2 regions of the Psychrosphaera sp. genome follow, and region 1 is predicted to be linked to the other one. Evidence: riboswitches for the same ligand, from Rfam matches in the RefSeq annotation. Region 1 holds a riboswitch; the other holds the start of a gene.
The links. Region 1 has a riboswitch for thiamine pyrophosphate ahead of AC4E96_RS00760 (TonB-dependent receptor). Riboswitches for the same ligand answer to the same signal wherever they lie in the genome.
Positions count from the first base shown of each region.

Region 2: another riboswitch for thiamine pyrophosphate. It lies ahead of thiC (phosphomethylpyrimidine synthase ThiC); the one in region 1 lies ahead of AC4E96_RS00760 (TonB-dependent receptor).

Region 1 covers NZ_CEYNSH010000002.1:9,417-17,573, reverse strand. The annotation lists gene AC4E96_RS00795 (M48 family metallopeptidase) at 1-218, opposite strand, end outside; gene AC4E96_RS00790 (thiol:disulfide interchange protein DsbA/DsbL) at 221-859, opposite strand; gene AC4E96_RS00785 (serine/threonine protein kinase) at 965-1,954, opposite strand; gene ccoG (cytochrome c oxidase accessory protein CcoG) at 1,954-3,372, opposite strand; gene AC4E96_RS00775 (hypothetical protein) at 3,559-3,936, shown strand; gene AC4E96_RS00770 (DUF3299 domain-containing protein) at 3,952-4,488, opposite strand; gene AC4E96_RS00765 (GNAT family N-acetyltransferase) at 4,675-5,145, shown strand; TPP riboswitch at 5,279-5,401, shown strand; gene AC4E96_RS00760 (TonB-dependent receptor) at 5,458-7,650, shown strand; gene AC4E96_RS00755 (hypothetical protein) at 7,754-8,023, shown strand; partial or broken gene AC4E96_RS00750 (nicotinamide mononucleotide transporter) at 8,083-8,157, shown strand, end outside.
Region 2 covers NZ_CEYNSH010000011.1:63,691-71,847, forward strand. The annotation lists gene thiE (thiamine phosphate synthase) at 1-1,028, opposite strand, end outside; gene AC4E96_RS05135 (thiazole synthase) at 1,012-1,845, opposite strand; gene thiS (sulfur carrier protein ThiS) at 1,911-2,114, opposite strand; gene AC4E96_RS05145 (FAD-dependent oxidoreductase) at 2,111-3,250, opposite strand; gene thiC (phosphomethylpyrimidine synthase ThiC) at 3,271-5,202, opposite strand; TPP riboswitch at 5,322-5,432, opposite strand; gene AC4E96_RS05155 (LysR substrate-binding domain-containing protein) at 5,470-6,348, opposite strand; gene AC4E96_RS05160 (S-(hydroxymethyl)glutathione dehydrogenase/class III alcohol dehydrogenase) at 6,585-7,715, shown strand; gene fghA (S-formylglutathione hydrolase) at 7,774-8,157, shown strand, end outside.

The DNA of each region.
Region 1 (8,157 bases):
AACGCGCGTTTAATCCACGACTGCTGGCTGATCAGAAAGTCTCGAACAAAACCATTGGTGCAGTGAGGAGGGGACTTAACCGTGATCTGCTGGTTTTTTACTTCAATACTCAGGCGAGTACGGCGCTGGTGGACTTTTAGGATATACGGTGTTGGCTCTGTGTAAACATCGAGCTGAATTTCAGCTCGACCGGCCACCACCGTTTTATTTAGAAACAATATTACTTCTTAACTAGTTCTAATGCTGCCGCTTCAACTTGATCGAATAGTTGATTGTACGTGCGAGCGTCAAAACCTTGGTTAATGATTTTGTATTTACCATTAACGATGAACGTAGGAACGCCAGTAAGGATACGCTTGCTCGCTAATTTGTTTTGCTCAGACTTCATGCGCTTCGCTGCTGCTTTAACCGCAAAGCTGTTGAACACTTTGTTGAACTCTTCTTCGCTAACACCATTGGCTAAGAATATTTGGCGTAAGTCTTGTTCACCAGTGAATGCAGAGCGCTGCTTGTGAATGTGAGCAAAAATCGCATCACTTGCTTGTGGCTTATTTAATTTCTCAGCAGTTACTAACGCTTTTGTTAACATGAACTGAATGTCTGGGCCCGCTGCACGTAAGAAATCAACGTGGCTCTTTTTAAATTCAAAACCTTTTGCTTTTGATTGTTCTTTTAAACGCTCAGCAAGTGGTTCAAACGCCAAACAATGCGGGCAGTAATATGAGAAAAATTCTTTGATTTCTGGTTTAGCAGTAGCGGTTTCACTGATGACTTCGTAGTGCACGCCTTCTTTAAGAGTTTGAGCAGAAACCTGCAGGCTTAATAAACAAATGGCGAAAAAACTAAGGATCTTTTTCATGTGGTTTGTAATTCCTATTTTAAATTAACTGGCGACTTTTGAGATGCCCATTTAAGCGCTTACCTTACCAGAATATTGTCAATATCCAAGTGTTTAGAGACTGACTCAAAAGCCTAATTTAAGTGGCGCCTGTTGCAACGCCGCGTACTGTTCTTTGATTGCTAAAACTTGTTCTTCCCAGTATTTGTCTGTATTGAACCAAGAAAAGTTCCTTTGAAAAGCAGGATCTTGCCATCTTTTTGCTAACCAAGTGGTGTACATCAACATTCTGCGGGCACGCAGTGGCTCAATTAGCTTAAACTCACTACGGTTAAATGACTGAAATTGTTCATATCCTTCGATGAGCGTATCAAGCTGAAGGGTTTGTTGCTGGCGGTCACCATTGAGCATCATCCACATGTCTTGAATGGCAGGGCCAGAGATACAATCATCAAAGTCGACCAATAAGGCATCGTCGCCGGCATCGTGTTGTTGCCATAAAATATTACCGCTGTGACAGTCACCGTGCAGACGAATCGTTTCAAAATTCCCAGAAATATCCTTTGTGCTTTCTTTAATCAACATTTCCAAGTCATTAAAAAACGCCAACTCTAAGTAGTTAGGAATGAGGTTTGAGTCTTTTAGGTAGGCAAAGGAGTCATGTAAGTCTTTTTCGATATCGATGGTATCTCGATGCGCAAAGTTGCCTTCTTTACTGACGGTATGAACGCGTCCAAGCAATTGGCCTAGGCGCTCAAGCTGATCTAAGTCATCGAGTTCGAACATTCGACCACCGACACTCGGGAATATACAAAAGCGATAGCCTTCGTGTTCTAACAAAGACTGACCATCAAAGCGAAGTGGTGCAACTGCGGCTATGTCACGCTCGCTTAATGTTTGAGAAAAGTCGTGCTCTTCAATGATTTGTTCGTTGGACCAGCGTTTCGGTCGATAAAACTTAACCACGTAGCGTTTGTTGTCATCGGCTTTGAATTGATAAACGCGGTTTTCGTAACTATTTAGGGCCAGAAGTCCTGACTCTGGATAAATGCCTTTCGACTCAATCGCATCTAAAATCAGGTCAGGGTTTAAACTCGTAAAATCAAATTCTGGCATTACATTCCTTTAAAAAATCGGGATTCTTGAACGGCAGTATGTTCGCCGTTTTCATTGGTGACCGTGATAGTAATCGTGGTTACTGGTTTCTTCAAATCATATGGGTCGACTGAGACACTCACTGGTAACTTAAATACTTCACCAGGCGCGACGATAACCTCTTTGTCACCGCTGTAAACAAAGTCCTCAAGTCCTTCAATATCAACCGTGTAGGTTTGTTGCTCTTGGCTTTTGTTGACGATTTGAAGAGTGAAGGTGTTTTCGATAAGGCCTTCATTCGTTGTGCGGTAAAGAACGGTACGATCACGCTCAATACTCAGCTCTAACGGTACTCGAGAGGTAAGTTGCCACGCAAAAGCCGCGCACATTAAGACTGTTACTACCAAGTAGCCGATCATTTTTGGACGCCAAGTATGCGTTTGTTTACCTTCGATTTTATGTTCGGTGGTGTAGCTGATTAAGCCTTTTGGATAATTCATTTTATCCATGGTTTCATCACAGGCATCAATACAGGCACCACAGTTAATGCACTCGTACTGCAAACCATTACGAATATCGATGCCGGTTGGGCACACTTGTACACACAAGTTACAGTCAATACAGTCGCCAAGTTCCAATTCTTTTGGATCGGCTTTACGTGGTCTTGGGCCGCGTTTTTCACCGCGGTTGGCATCGTAAGTCACCGTAAAGGTGTCTTTGTCGAACATTGAAGACTGAAAACGCGCATAAGGGCAAATATGCAGACACATGATTTCACGCATCCAGCCAGCGTTGCCATAGGTCGCGGCAGCAAAAAACAAGGTCCAACTCACCACAGCAACTGAGGCTTCAAAGGTGAAAAAGTCGATAAAGAGTTGATCGATAGGCACAAAATAACCAATAAAGGTTAAGGATGTCAGCAGTGAAATAATCCACCAGGAGGTGTGTTTGGCGGTTTTTCGCCAGGCTTTATTAAAGCTCATCGGCATAGAATCGAGTTTTTTACGTTTGTTGGCTGAGCCTTCGATTTTTTCTTCAATCCAAATAAACATAAAGGTCCAGACGGTTTGAGGACACATATAGCCACACCAAACCCGACCATAAATCGCAGTGACAAAAAACAAAATAAAGGCAGCGATGATTGAGACAATAGCCAGTAGCGGTAAGTCTTGTGGCCAGAATGTCATACCAAAAACAAAAAATTCTTGCTGACCAATATCGAGTAAAATCGCTTGGCGGTCATTCCACTGTAACCATGGTAGCAGCGCAAACAAACCTAAAAAGAAAATGCCCATACGACGGCGTATTAATTGATGTAACCCTTTTACCGCGCGCACATAAATACGACTGCGAATATTGTATTGCGGCGCACCATGATTGTCGGGCTTGTGAACTTTGACTTCACTTGGAATATTTTTTACATCAATTCGATTGTTCATACTTCGTTCCGTATTGGCGTATCAAAATGTAGAAAAACTGAACTACACGCTTGATTATAAGTCATTAGGTAGTAGTTTATTTAAAATTTATGGGTTAACTTTGATCTGTTTCACACTTAGTTAACTTTTTTCAAACTTATTTGACGTCGTTACTTTTAACGGCGGCGGTTCAAATTTGGAGTAACAATGAAATTTTTGATTTTCGTGCTGTTGGTCATCTCGTTGCTGACGGTTGATCACCCGCAAGTAAATAAAGTTCGCGAAATGCTCGCGACGCAAATTGGCGTTTTGGTTGAAGGCGAATATTCGCGCGGCCACACAGCCAAAAAAGTATACGATGAATTAGCAGGAAAATTTGACTCTTTTAAGCCTCGAGAAGAGGAATACGTAAAAGAAATTACTGAATCTTCAGCAATTTTGTATGACTTTCATACTGAGTACTGCAAACAAAAGATATTTAACGAAAAAATATCAGCCTATAACCTAAGAGTCGTTTGCCGCACGGTTGGCGATCACTACGTGGATTTAGAAAACGAAGTGATACGCCAAAAGAAACAACGTTAACGCTAGACTCGATAATTAAAAATCATCATAAGGGGCCACATCGGTCCCTTTCATTTTGTAGCCTACCTGAGCCAGTTCACCTTCCCACGTTTCTGTTGTTATACGTCCTGTGATCCAGACTGGGTCATAAAACGCAGACGCTGGCGCGCCTTTTTCCATCGTTACGTGGATGACCTGGTTAGACGGTGGTGGCGGAACGTGAACACAAGCACCAAAATACGGCACTAATAAAAACTCAGTGACGACTTCATCGTCGCCTTCAAGAGGTACAACAAAACCTGGGATTTTGACCATTTGGCCATCGAGTTCTTCTACCACAGGCGCGTTGATTGATTGTGGGCCTGCCATTGCTTGACCGATATGTTCAATCGACGTTGGAATTTCGGCTTCGTAATCACCCGGCACTAGGTCTTGCCATTCAAGTTCTTGAATTTGGTCTTTGTCGACGGCTTTGGCGGCTTCTGCATGGGCGGCAGTAGAAAGAGAAAGGGCAACGAACATAACGCCAAACAGCGCTTGTACATTCAGTGAAAATCGTTTGAATACATTCATCAATTTGCCTCGAGTAATAAGACGATTTAAGTGGCTTGGAGGATACTCCGCTGGTCGCTAAAATCCAAGTCTAACTGGGAATTTTACGACAAACATGCTTTCATACGCGTCAGTCTCGATTTACGCTGCAACCTTGCTGAAATACGCAAAAATAAGCAGAAACACACAGAAAAAGGAACCGACTTCATGACTTCAAATGCGATAACTTGGCAAATTAAACCTTTTGAGGCGCTAACGGTTTATGAGCTGTACGATATTCTAAAATATCGCAGTGATGTCTTTGTGGTCGAGCAAGACTGCGTATATTCCGATATGGATGACTTAGATACCAGACCGGATACTTTGCATTTATTCGGTTACGAGGGCGACGAATTTGTTGGAACGTGTCGTTTGCTTGCACCAACAGTGGCGTATGATGATTATTGTGCCATTGGCCGAGTGCTCATTAGTGAGCCCAAACGCAAGCGCAAACTAGCCGAACAAATGATGCGCGCTGCAATTGTAGAGACACAGCGCCGCTGGCCAGACGTCGACTGCAAAATTTCAGCCCAGCAACACCTCGAAGCCTTTTATCAAAACTTGGGGTTTGAAACCGTCTCTGACATGTATCTCGAAGACGGCATTCCACATATCAGTATGGTTCGAAAGAATAACTAATTTGTTTTTAAAGATTTAATCTCAAAGGCTCTTTCTATAGAATAGGGCGCAGATGAACGATTTGGCTTTTCGACTCGTAGTTAGTACTTCGTTAATAAAACGAATTAAAAGCTACCGTTAAAATTATCGTTTATGAAACACCAAGGGGTGCCAACGCGGTTTTGAAACCATCATGACCACGTTGACTGAGACGCAATGCGAACCCTTAGAACCTGATCCGGCTTGTACCGGCGTAGGGATGGTAAAAATTAGAATCCAGACTCCTCGCTTACGACCGGATCTTTTGTAATGACAATAACAAGAGATCCTCAAATGAAATTATCCTTGGTTGCTGCTGCAACACTCTCTACCTTAGCCTCAGCCCTTGTTGTACCTGCATTCGCTGCAGAAAAGGCATCACCTGCTCAACAAGACAGTTCAACAGCAAAAACCACAGCCAGTGCTTCTAACAATCAAAACAAAATAGAAACGATTGAAGTCAAAGGTGAGCTGCTTAAAACGCCAGCGAGCAAAGCGGCGAATTCACTGCATGTGTTGACTGCAGAGACATTAGAAAAATCAGGTGCCAGCCACCTTGAGTCTGTACTTCAGCAACTTGGCAACGTGAACTTTTCATCGGGTGCATCACGTGCGCGTTTTATTCAAATTCGTGGCATAGGTGAGCGCAGCCAGTTTGTTGATCCAATTAACCCATCTGTGGGCATGAGCATCGACGGCATCGATTATTCGGGTATTGGTACAGCAGCTGGCCTATTCGATATCGAACAAGTCGAAGTTTTTAAAGGCCCACAAGGTACTAATGCTGGTGCCAATGCAATGGCGGGTTTTGTAAATATGGTCAGCACACAGCCAAGCGCTGGCGCGATGAACAAATTGCGCGTAGAAGCAGGCAACTATGGTTTGCTTAACTTAGGCGTTGCAGCGGGAACAGACTTCACAAGCACAAGCTCAGCGCGTGTCGCAATCAGCAAAGTAACGGCCGATGGTTACATTGAAAACACACACCTAAACAGAGACGACACCAACAACATCGATGAGTTGTCAGTCCGTGCCTTGTTTGATGTCGAATTTAATAAAGACACAAGCGCACAGTTTGTTTTACATCACTTCGATATCGACAATGGTTACGATGCGTTTTCATTAGACTTAGACCGCACCACACTGTCCGACAACCCAGGTAAAGACACCCAAGACACCACCGCATTTGGCGTAAATACCGAATACACAGGCCTTGATACTGTCGATATTAAATTGTCGGCCAGCACGTCTAGTTCTGACATGACTTATGGTTATGACGAAGACTGGGCGTATGAAGGGATTCACCCGTGGGAATACTCTTCAACGGATTATTACTTCCGTGACCGCGATGCGCAGCAGTTTGACGTTCGTGCGATGGATAAAAACGGCAGTTGGGTCACGGGCTTGTATATACAACAAAGAGGCGTTGACCTAACCCGTGATTACACTTATGCCGAAGGCTTATTCAGCAGTGAATACCAACAAGACAATATCGCCGTTTATGGTGAACGTCGCATGGCATTGTCAAAGCAATTGACTGTATCTGCTGGTGTTCGTGTCGAAAATCACACAGGTGATTACAGCGACAACAATGGCGTTGTCGACGAAGCTTCTAAAACTATGATTGGTGGTCACTTGACCGCAACCAACCAATACTCTAAAGCCGCGATGGCTTATGTTCGACTAAGTCGTGGCTTTAAGTCAGGCGGTGTCAATGGCGAAGCCTTAGCGCGTGTAGGTGAAGAAGGGCTAGAGCGTTTTAGCCAAGACTTACTCAACAACGGTACATTTGAGCCAGAAGTGCTTAACAACGTTGAGCTAGGTATGCGCTACAACAACCGCAAGTCTGGCTTGAACGCGAATGCAGTATTGTTCTACTCAAGCCGCAGTGATATGCAAGTAAAACAGTGGTTTACCAACGATCAAGAAGTGTTGGCTCAAGGCGAGCAACCAGTGTTTGTTGGTTATATTTCAAATGCACCAACGGGCAGCAACTACGGTGTTGAAACGTCATTACAGTACCAAGTGACACCAACCGTTGAGTTATTAGCGGGTGTGTCGTGGTTAAGTTCTGAAATCAACGATATTTACCGTCTAGAGTCTGACCCAGAAACCGGAGAAGACATTCGTGTCAGTATCGATGGTCGCGAACAAGCCCATGCACCAAGCTACCAATATCAACTAGGCGCAAACTGGCAGCTAGCGGACCGTATTAAATTACACGCAACGGTTAATGGCCGCGATGGTTACCTTTATTCAATCAGTCATGACGAAGAAGCCGACAGCGTAGCGCTTGTAAACTTAGCCCTGACGTACCAAGGTGACTTTTACGACGTGACATTGTGGACACGTAACCTAACAGATGAAACATACGGCGTTCGTGGTTTCTACTTTGGTAACGATCCTCGAGATTTTTACACGGCTAAAAAATACGAGCAATTTGGTGAGCCAAATGTATTTGGCGTTCGCGTAGACGTTTTGTTTTAAATAACCAATGTTAAACGACTAGGTTAAATCGACTAAGCCGACTTAATGTTGGCTTAGTGGTTTTTTAAAACACCATGGATTCTAATAGAAAAAAGAGTAATTAATGAAACTAAGTGTTGAAATAAGTAAATACCCACTAACTGAAGTGGATTATGTCGCGGCGATAAAAGATTTTATCGATCGCATTAACGAACACAACGACATCAAAGTCATCACCAATTTAATGAGTACGCAGCTTTTTGGTGAGTATGATGTGGTCATGAATGCTTTATCGACTGAACTAAAGCGCAGTTTTGAGCAACACGGAACTAGCGTGTTTGTGTGTAAGTTTATTCCGGGTGATTTGGCTGAAAAATACGGCCACAGCGATTAATCAGTCGTGAACACTGAGCGCCACGTTTATAAAAACAGATAAAGAAGTATTGGTGAGTAATGACAGAACAATTGTTAGAAGGGTTTAAAGCCATGTCAGGTTGGGAATACGTAGGCGTATTCTTTGGTTTGTTG
Region 2 (8,157 bases), on a different contig from region 1:
GATGAAAAGTCTCTAGAAGTAACAGGAAAAACCGTTAGCTTATCTGGTACGCCTTGTTGGACAATCGGTCCATAAATCAAATCCGTTGAATTGGCTAGTTTTCGGTCTATTTGAATTTTTTTTGTGGCAATTAATCCATCATTAATGAAAGCCTTTGCAATGGTAATGGCATCTCTAAAGTGTTGGCCTTTTGCTAGTTCTGTCGCAAGAGCGGAAGCAAACGTGCAACCAGTACCATGAGTACGCTCGGTTTCAACTTTGGGGGTGCTTAACCAATACGTATTTTGTTGGGGGTTATTATTTAATGTGAAATCAAAGTCCATTCCCAAATCAATACAGAACCCGGACTCAATGTCGACATGTCCTCCTTTTATCACGACAGCTTTACAACCTAGCTCATTAAATCGCATGGCTGCGCTTTCCATACACGATGGTGAAAACAAATAAACTCCGGTAAAAAGCTGAACTTCTTTGGCGTTTGGAGTGATGACATCAACCAGTGGTAGGAAGTCAGATTTAAGTGTTTCCACTAAGTTATCTTCTGTTAAATGATCGCCGTTAGTCGCCGATATGACAGGGTCAAAAACAACAATAGGAGGGGGTAGATGACTCAAAGATTTCCATGTTTTTAGTTGCCTGCATAGCCAGTCTATTTGTTCTGCGTTAGCCAGCAGGCCCACCTTTATTACTTGAGGTAAATGATCTGTCTCCGCATCTTCGAGTGAACTTGCCATGATCAGAGCTTCAAATTGAGACTGTAGTACTTCTATCGAGACCGCATTGATACTGTTAACGGCCAACTGGTTTTGTGCCGTAACGGCTGTCACTATGGTATTAGGCATACCGCCTAACGCATGAATAGTTTTGGTGTCTGCCTGAATTCCAGCTCCTGCGGTACAGTCCGAGCCTGCAATACTCCAAACCAGAGGGCTTACAGAGTGTGTTGGAAGTTTGCAGTCGTTAGGCTGCGACTTCACAGTTTGGCAAGTTTTGCCTTTCGTCATTGGTATATCAGTCATGGTGTTCATAATTATCTTGATGCCAAAAAGGCATACCTATCGTTGGAGTGCTCGGTGATGCACTGTTTCGCTTGGGCATCAGGCCTGCTTCATAACCTAACCGTCCTGCTTTAATGCTATGCTTAAATGCGTTTGCCATGGCGACAGGGTTGGTGGCCTTTGCAATTGCAGTATTGAGTAAAACACCATCGTAGCCCATCTCCATCGCCATACAGGCGTCGGATGGTTTGCCAATCCCCGCATCTATTATTAGCGTAGTATCTGGTAAGCGTTGACGAATCGTCTCCAGAGCGTAGCGATTGAGAATACCTTGGCCCGAACCGATAGGGGAGGCCCAAGGCATGACAACCTCGCAACCAACATCCACCAAGCGTTGACAAACAATTAAATCATCCGTGCAATAAGGAAGTACTTTAAAGCCCATATTTATCAACTTTTTAGCAGTTTCAACTAATTGAATAGTATCGGGCTGTAGCGAAAATTCGTCACCAATTAGCTCTAGCTTTATCCAATCGGTCGCAAAGACCTCTCGACTCATTTGCGCAATGTTGATCACCTCTTTAGGCGTTTGGCAGCCAGCCGTATTGGGCAAAAGGGTCAGCCCTAGTGTTTGTATATGTTGCCAAAACGCATTGTCATTAGAGCTGGGCTGGGAGCGGTTAGAAGATACCGCCTGTCGTCTTAGCGACAAAGTGATGATTTGACTTTCACTTTGTTTAACCGCTTCGGTCATTATTGCCAGAGTTGGATAAAGTGCACTTCCAATCAATAGTCGGTTATCAAAGCTTTGGTCATAAATGGTCAACTTGTTTTCGATTTGCTTCATTGGGTTTCTCTAATGTTCGGCTTGAATTACTCTAGGGGGCCATATCAAGCTGGGTTAGGAGTTTGTTATCCACCAAATATGGGTGACACTACATCCACTGCGTCACCTTCACTTAATAGAACACAAGAGTATTGAGCCCTTGCTACAAACTCGCCATTAACCGCGACTGAAAATGGTGGTGTAAAATCAAGTTGTGCCAAAGCGGCATTGATGGTTTCTTTTTCCTTAAATTCAAAGGTAACTTGTTGACCATTAACAATTAAGTTCATTGTTGATCCTCATAAATTTGTTTTTTAGACAAAGTCGGTGAAATAGCTGGAGTGAGTGGCATGTGTAAGTCCGAGGGCTCCTCAAAAACGCAAGGAAGGTTAAGGCTCAACCTTTCACCTATGATTGGCCAAACTTGTTTAATCAATGTTGGCAGTAATAGGTATCCGTGACGATATAAGCCATTAATTTGAATTAATCTATCGCGCTCTTTAACAATAGGTAAATGGTCTGGCATAGCCGGGCGTAAACCGACACTTGCTTGCTCTATTTGGGCTTCAGAAAATCCAGAGTGAATACTAAATGCGGCGGATAATAACTCCAGAGTAGAGCGAACCGTTATCGGCGAATCTGATTCTGACTCTATTTCTGTGGCGCCAATAACAAAGCGGTGATTGGGTTTTGGGACAACATAAAGTGCGTATTTGGGGTGCATAAGCCGGATAGGTCGTGCCAAATTGACTTCGGGCGCATATACCCGAATAACTTCGCCTCTCACCCCCCGAAGTGTCTTCAAGTTATGCTCTGTTTTGGCACCGACTCCTCGACAATCTATGACCAAATCAAATGACTCATCAGCGCGGTTTAATAATTCACTAGGTGACGTGATTGTATTCTCGCGAATGTGGACGTGGCTTGCTTTTAGTTTTGAGTCCACTTCATTTAAAAAGGCGTCGTTATCGAGATGCGCTTCGCCCTCAATAAAGTAACCACCTGCTATACGTCTAGTAAGCTCTGGTTCCAGCGACTCAATATCAACAGAACTGACCGCTCGAAGTCTATCTTTTTTTTCATCAGGGATTTGATTGTTAAAATGATGTAATTCAGCCAAATCCTGCGGAAAAGCAACCACCAAAGAACCGCGCTGGTGGAAGTGTTTTGAATGACAACCCAAGACTGATAGTAACTTAGGCCAAAGGTTGACACTTTGCTCGCCCATGTCACAAATTAAACACGGACTGTGAGTCGCCTCAGCCGTTGGCGCAATCATCGCTGCGGCAATTTTTGCAGTTTGCTCAGAATCAGACAGCTGGCCTTTGTCAAATAAGCTTATGACGGCTTGTTGTGGCAAAGTGTTGTGCAGCATTAGGGCAAGGGTTCGCCCTAATAGTCCAGCTCCTACGATAGCTACATTCACAGTCAGTGTCCTAAACGCGTTTATTCGATGTCTGCGCTTTGAGCAGCGTGATAAAGCTCAGAGCCCTTTGCTTTAAAGGTTTGTGACATCTCATCCATGCCAACCATTTTAATGGTCAATAAGTCATCGTCGTCTTTATTGTTGTTAAGGTTGGCAGAGTAATCTCGAACTTCTTGAGATATTTTCATTGAGCAAAACTTTGGTCCGCACATACTGCAAAAGTGAGCAACCTTGCCTGATTCTTGTGGCAAAGTTTCATCGTGGTAGGCCAAGGCACGCTCGGGATCCAAACTCAAGTTAAATTGATCGTGCCAGCGAAACTCAAAACGTGCTTTTGACAAGGCATTATCACGAATTTGTGCGCCTGGATGACCTTTGGCTAAATCACCGGCATGAGCGGCAATTTTGTAGGTGATTAGTCCCTCTTTGACATCTTCTTTGTTTGGCAAGCCCAAGTGCTCTTTAGGGGTTACGTAACACAACATTGCGCAGCCGTACCAGCCGATGTTGGCTGCACCTATTCCAGATGTGATGTGGTCATACCCGGGTGCAATATCGGTAGTGAGTGGTCCAAGCGTATAAAATGGCGCTTCGTCACAATGCTTGAGTTGCTCCTCCATGTTTTCCTTTACCATGTGCAGTGGAACATGCCCAGGGCCCTCTACCATGACTTGAACGTCGTGTTTCCAGGCGATTTTTGTCAGTTCCCCTAAGGTTTTTAATTCGCTGAACTGAGCCTCATCGTTAGCGTCAGCGACTGAACCTGGTCGCAGGCCATCACCGAGACTAAAGGCAACATCGTACTGCTTACAAATCTCACAAATATCTTCAAAATGGGTATACAAGAAGTTTTCTTGGTGATGTGACAAGCACCATTTGGCCATAATAGACCCACCACGAGAAACAATACCTGTGACACGTTTTGCAGTCATTGGTATATAGCGAAGTAAGACACCAGCGTGAATAGTGAAGTAATCTACCCCTTGTTCAGCTTGTTCGATAAGAGTGTCTCTAAATATTTCCCACGTTAGGTTTTCAGCGACGCCATTTACTTTTTCTAAGGCTTGATAGATAGGAACGGTGCCTATTGGGACCGGTGAATTGCGAACAATCCACTCTCGAGTTTCATGAATATATCGGCCTGTAGACAAATCCATTACGGTATCTGCGCCCCACTTGGTGGACCATACGAGTTTTTCTACCTCTTCTTCAATGCTTGAAGTCACCGCTGAGTTACCTATATTGGCGTTAACTTTGATTAAAAAGTTACGACCAATGATCATAGGCTCGGTTTCTGGGTGATTGATGTTACAAGGAATAATGGCCCTGCCTCTGGCTACTTCGTCACGGACAAACTCTGGCGTGATCTGTTCAGGTATCTCTGCCCCAAAACTTTGGCCTTGATGTTGTTGTTTTAGAATGTCGCCTTTTAACGCTTGGCGTTTGAGGTTTTCGCGAATCGCAATGTATTCCATTTCTGGGGTGATGATACCTTGTTTGGCGTAATGCATTTGGGTGACGTTTTTACCAGTTTTGGCACGACGAACTTTTGGTAAGTTATCGAAGCGAATGTGGTCAAGACCTTCATCCGCAAGTCTTTGTTGACTGTACCCCGATGAAGCGCCCGCGAGTTCTTCAGTATCGTTGCGCTGGGCTATCCATTCTGCTCTAAGTTTCGGTAACCCTTTGTGCACGTCTATCTGAACGTCGGGGTCAGTATACGGACCTGAGGTATCGTAAACTTGTATTGGATCGTTCGGTTCTAAAATTGGGTTGTCTTTGTCACCGCCAATGAGTGAATCGGCAAGTGCAATCTCCCGCATACCGACTTTAAGGTCGTGATGTTGGCCTTTAATATAGACTTTTTTTGAATTAGGAAATTGTTGATTTGAGCAATGGTTAATGAATTCGGCTGCCTGCTCTCGGCGTTCGCGTCTAGTAAGTTGTGTCATTTTCTGCCTTTCGTATTTGAATAATTAAGCACAAAAGACGGAGTGTAGAGAGTGAGTAGAGAAGGGCAGAGCAGCAAAACGAACGTCGATAATTACGTTGTGTTTGATTGGTTCTACCTTTTAGTGTCTACCTTGTTTCCTTCGCAGATATTAATCAGATCAGGTTCTACGGATCCCGCGCAATGCGATCTCAGCCCCTTGGTTTTCACCGGGCACTCCGACAAGTTCTTTTTCATCATAGGGGAAAATGAAGGCAGCTGACAAGCGCTATTTATTGATTTTATTTATTAATTGCTCAACCAAACGATTAACTTTAGGCGATAGCTGGCGGTTGTATGGATATAACGCCCATATGGGTTCATCCATTACTTGAAGGTCATCCAGAATAGAAATGAGCGTCCCTTGATTTAAGTGTGACTCGACATAATAGTCGGGTAACAACACCAATCCCAAACCCTTTAAAGCTGCATCTGTAAGGGCAGCTCCACTGTTGTATTTGAGGCGTCTCGTTGGCTTGATGAAACGCTTTTTGCCAGCTTCATTAAAACGCCATGTATCGTTGGAACCCATTAGGCACTTATGCTGATTGAGAGCATCGAGATTAATTGGGCAACCATATTCGTCGAAATACTTTGGAGAGGCGCACAAATAATTGCGCCTTACCGCTAATTGTTTGGCCATCATGGTAGAGTCATTAAGCTGGCCAATGCGAATCGCCAAGTCCAACCCATGCTCAATGAGATCTAGCTTTTTATTGGTCAGTTCAACCTCAGCCGTTACCTCTGGATAATCCAGTAAAAACTCATTTAATACAGGTAATATAATGCGCTCACCATAGGTGGTTGGTGCAGTAATACGAATATTTCCTTGTGGCGTATCCTGTAATTGACCAATTGCTTGCTCGGCTTCACTAAGTCCTTCAACGAGTGCCTTAGTGTGTCGATAAAACAATGCCCCTTCATCGGTTAATGAAACTTTTCTCGTCGTTCGATAGAGCAGTTTGGTGTTGAGACGACGTTCTAATTGACTGACTAGTCGGCTGACTTGTGCCACCGAAGTGGATAACGACAACGCCGCTTTTGTAAATGATCCATGTTCGGCGACGGCAGAAAACTCACTAATCCCTTCCCAATTGTTTTTATTCATGTTTTACCTGTGTATGGTGGATAACTATGCGAAAGAGTAGGTTTTTATTATTACAAATATGTAAAAGAGATTTTTATTTTAGTGGGATTATGTTCGGTTGTGAAATAAATATAATGAACCACGAATTTCAAATGTACTAAACTGAAGTTCAATAGCTGTGTAATTTACCTTTTCATTTTCGCTATTGAACAACTCGCTGAATGTTGTCACAGCGAATACATCAAAAAGGAGTCAGAATGTCAGACCAATTTATCAAATCGAAAGCGGCCGTCGCGTGGGGACCAAACCAACCAATGAGCATTGAAGAAGTTGATGTCATGCTGCCAAAAAAAGGCGAAGTGTTGGTTAAGATTGTCGCTTCTGGTGTTTGCCACACTGATGCTTTTACCTTATCAGGTGAAGATCCAGAAGGTGTTTTTCCGGCTATTTTAGGCCACGAAGGTGGTGGTATTGTTGAGCAAGTTGGCGAGGGCGTAACAAGTGTGAGCGTGGGCGATCACGTCATTCCGTTATACACACCTGAGTGTGGTGAGTGTAAGTTCTGTACGTCTGGTAAGACTAATCTTTGTCAAAAAATTCGCGAAACTCAAGGTAAAGGCCTGATGCCAGATGGCACCACCCGTTTTTATAAAGACGGTGAGCCAATTTATCACTACATGGGAACGTCGACCTTTTCTGAGTATACGGTTCTGCCAGAGATTTCATTAGCTAAAGTCAACAAAAGTGCCCCACTTGAAGAAGTTTGTCTACTCGGTTGTGGTGTAACAACGGGTATGGGCGCGGTAATGAATACAGCTAAGGTGGAAGAGGGCGATACGGTTGCTATTTTTGGTTTAGGTGGCATCGGCTTGTCGGCCATTATTGGTGCAACAATGGCCAAAGCCTCTCGAATTATTGCCATTGATATCAACGAATCTAAATTTGAGTTGGCCAAAAAGCTAGGAGCGACAGACTGTATTAATCCAAAAGAGTATGACAAGCCTATTCAAGACGTTATTGTAGAAATGACCGATGGCGGTGTGGATTATTCCTTTGAGTGTATTGGCAATGTCGACGTAATGCGTTCGGCACTTGAGTGTTGTCACAAAGGATGGGGGGAGTCAGTGATCATTGGTGTTGCGGGCGCTGGCCAAGAAATTTCAACTCGTCCATTCCAATTGGTTACCGGTCGAGTATGGCGAGGAACGGCATTTGGTGGCGTGAAAGGCCGCTCTGAACTACCAGATTATGTTGAGCGTTATCTGGCCGGTGAGTTTAAGTTAAACGATTTTATTACCCACACAATGGGCTTAGAGGATATTAACTCCGCGTTTGATCTGATGCACGAAGGTAAGAGCATTCGCTCGGTTGTTCACTTCGATAAATAGTCAATTTTTATTATGGCGGTGCATTGGCACCGCTTTTTTGTAAAAGTAAGGAGGTCAAATGACACTAAATCAACGTTCGGCAACACGAAGCTTCGGTGGTTGGCACAAGCAGTTCAGTCATGAATCGAGTACGCTCAACTGTGAGATGGCTTTTGCCGTTTTTCTTCCTCCTCAATACGAAAGTAAAAAAGATCTTCCCGTTTTGTATTGGTTATCAGGACTAACATGTACTGACGAGAATTTCATGCAAAAAGCGGGAGCACACCGTATTGCAGCACAGTTGGGAATTGTGATTGTTGCTCCTGATACAAGCCCTCGTGGTGAGTCTGTAGCGGATGATGAGGGATATGACTTAGGAAAAGGTGCAGGGTTTTATATCAATGCGACTCAATCTCCGTGGGACCAGCACTATCACATGTACGATTACATCGTTGATGAGTTA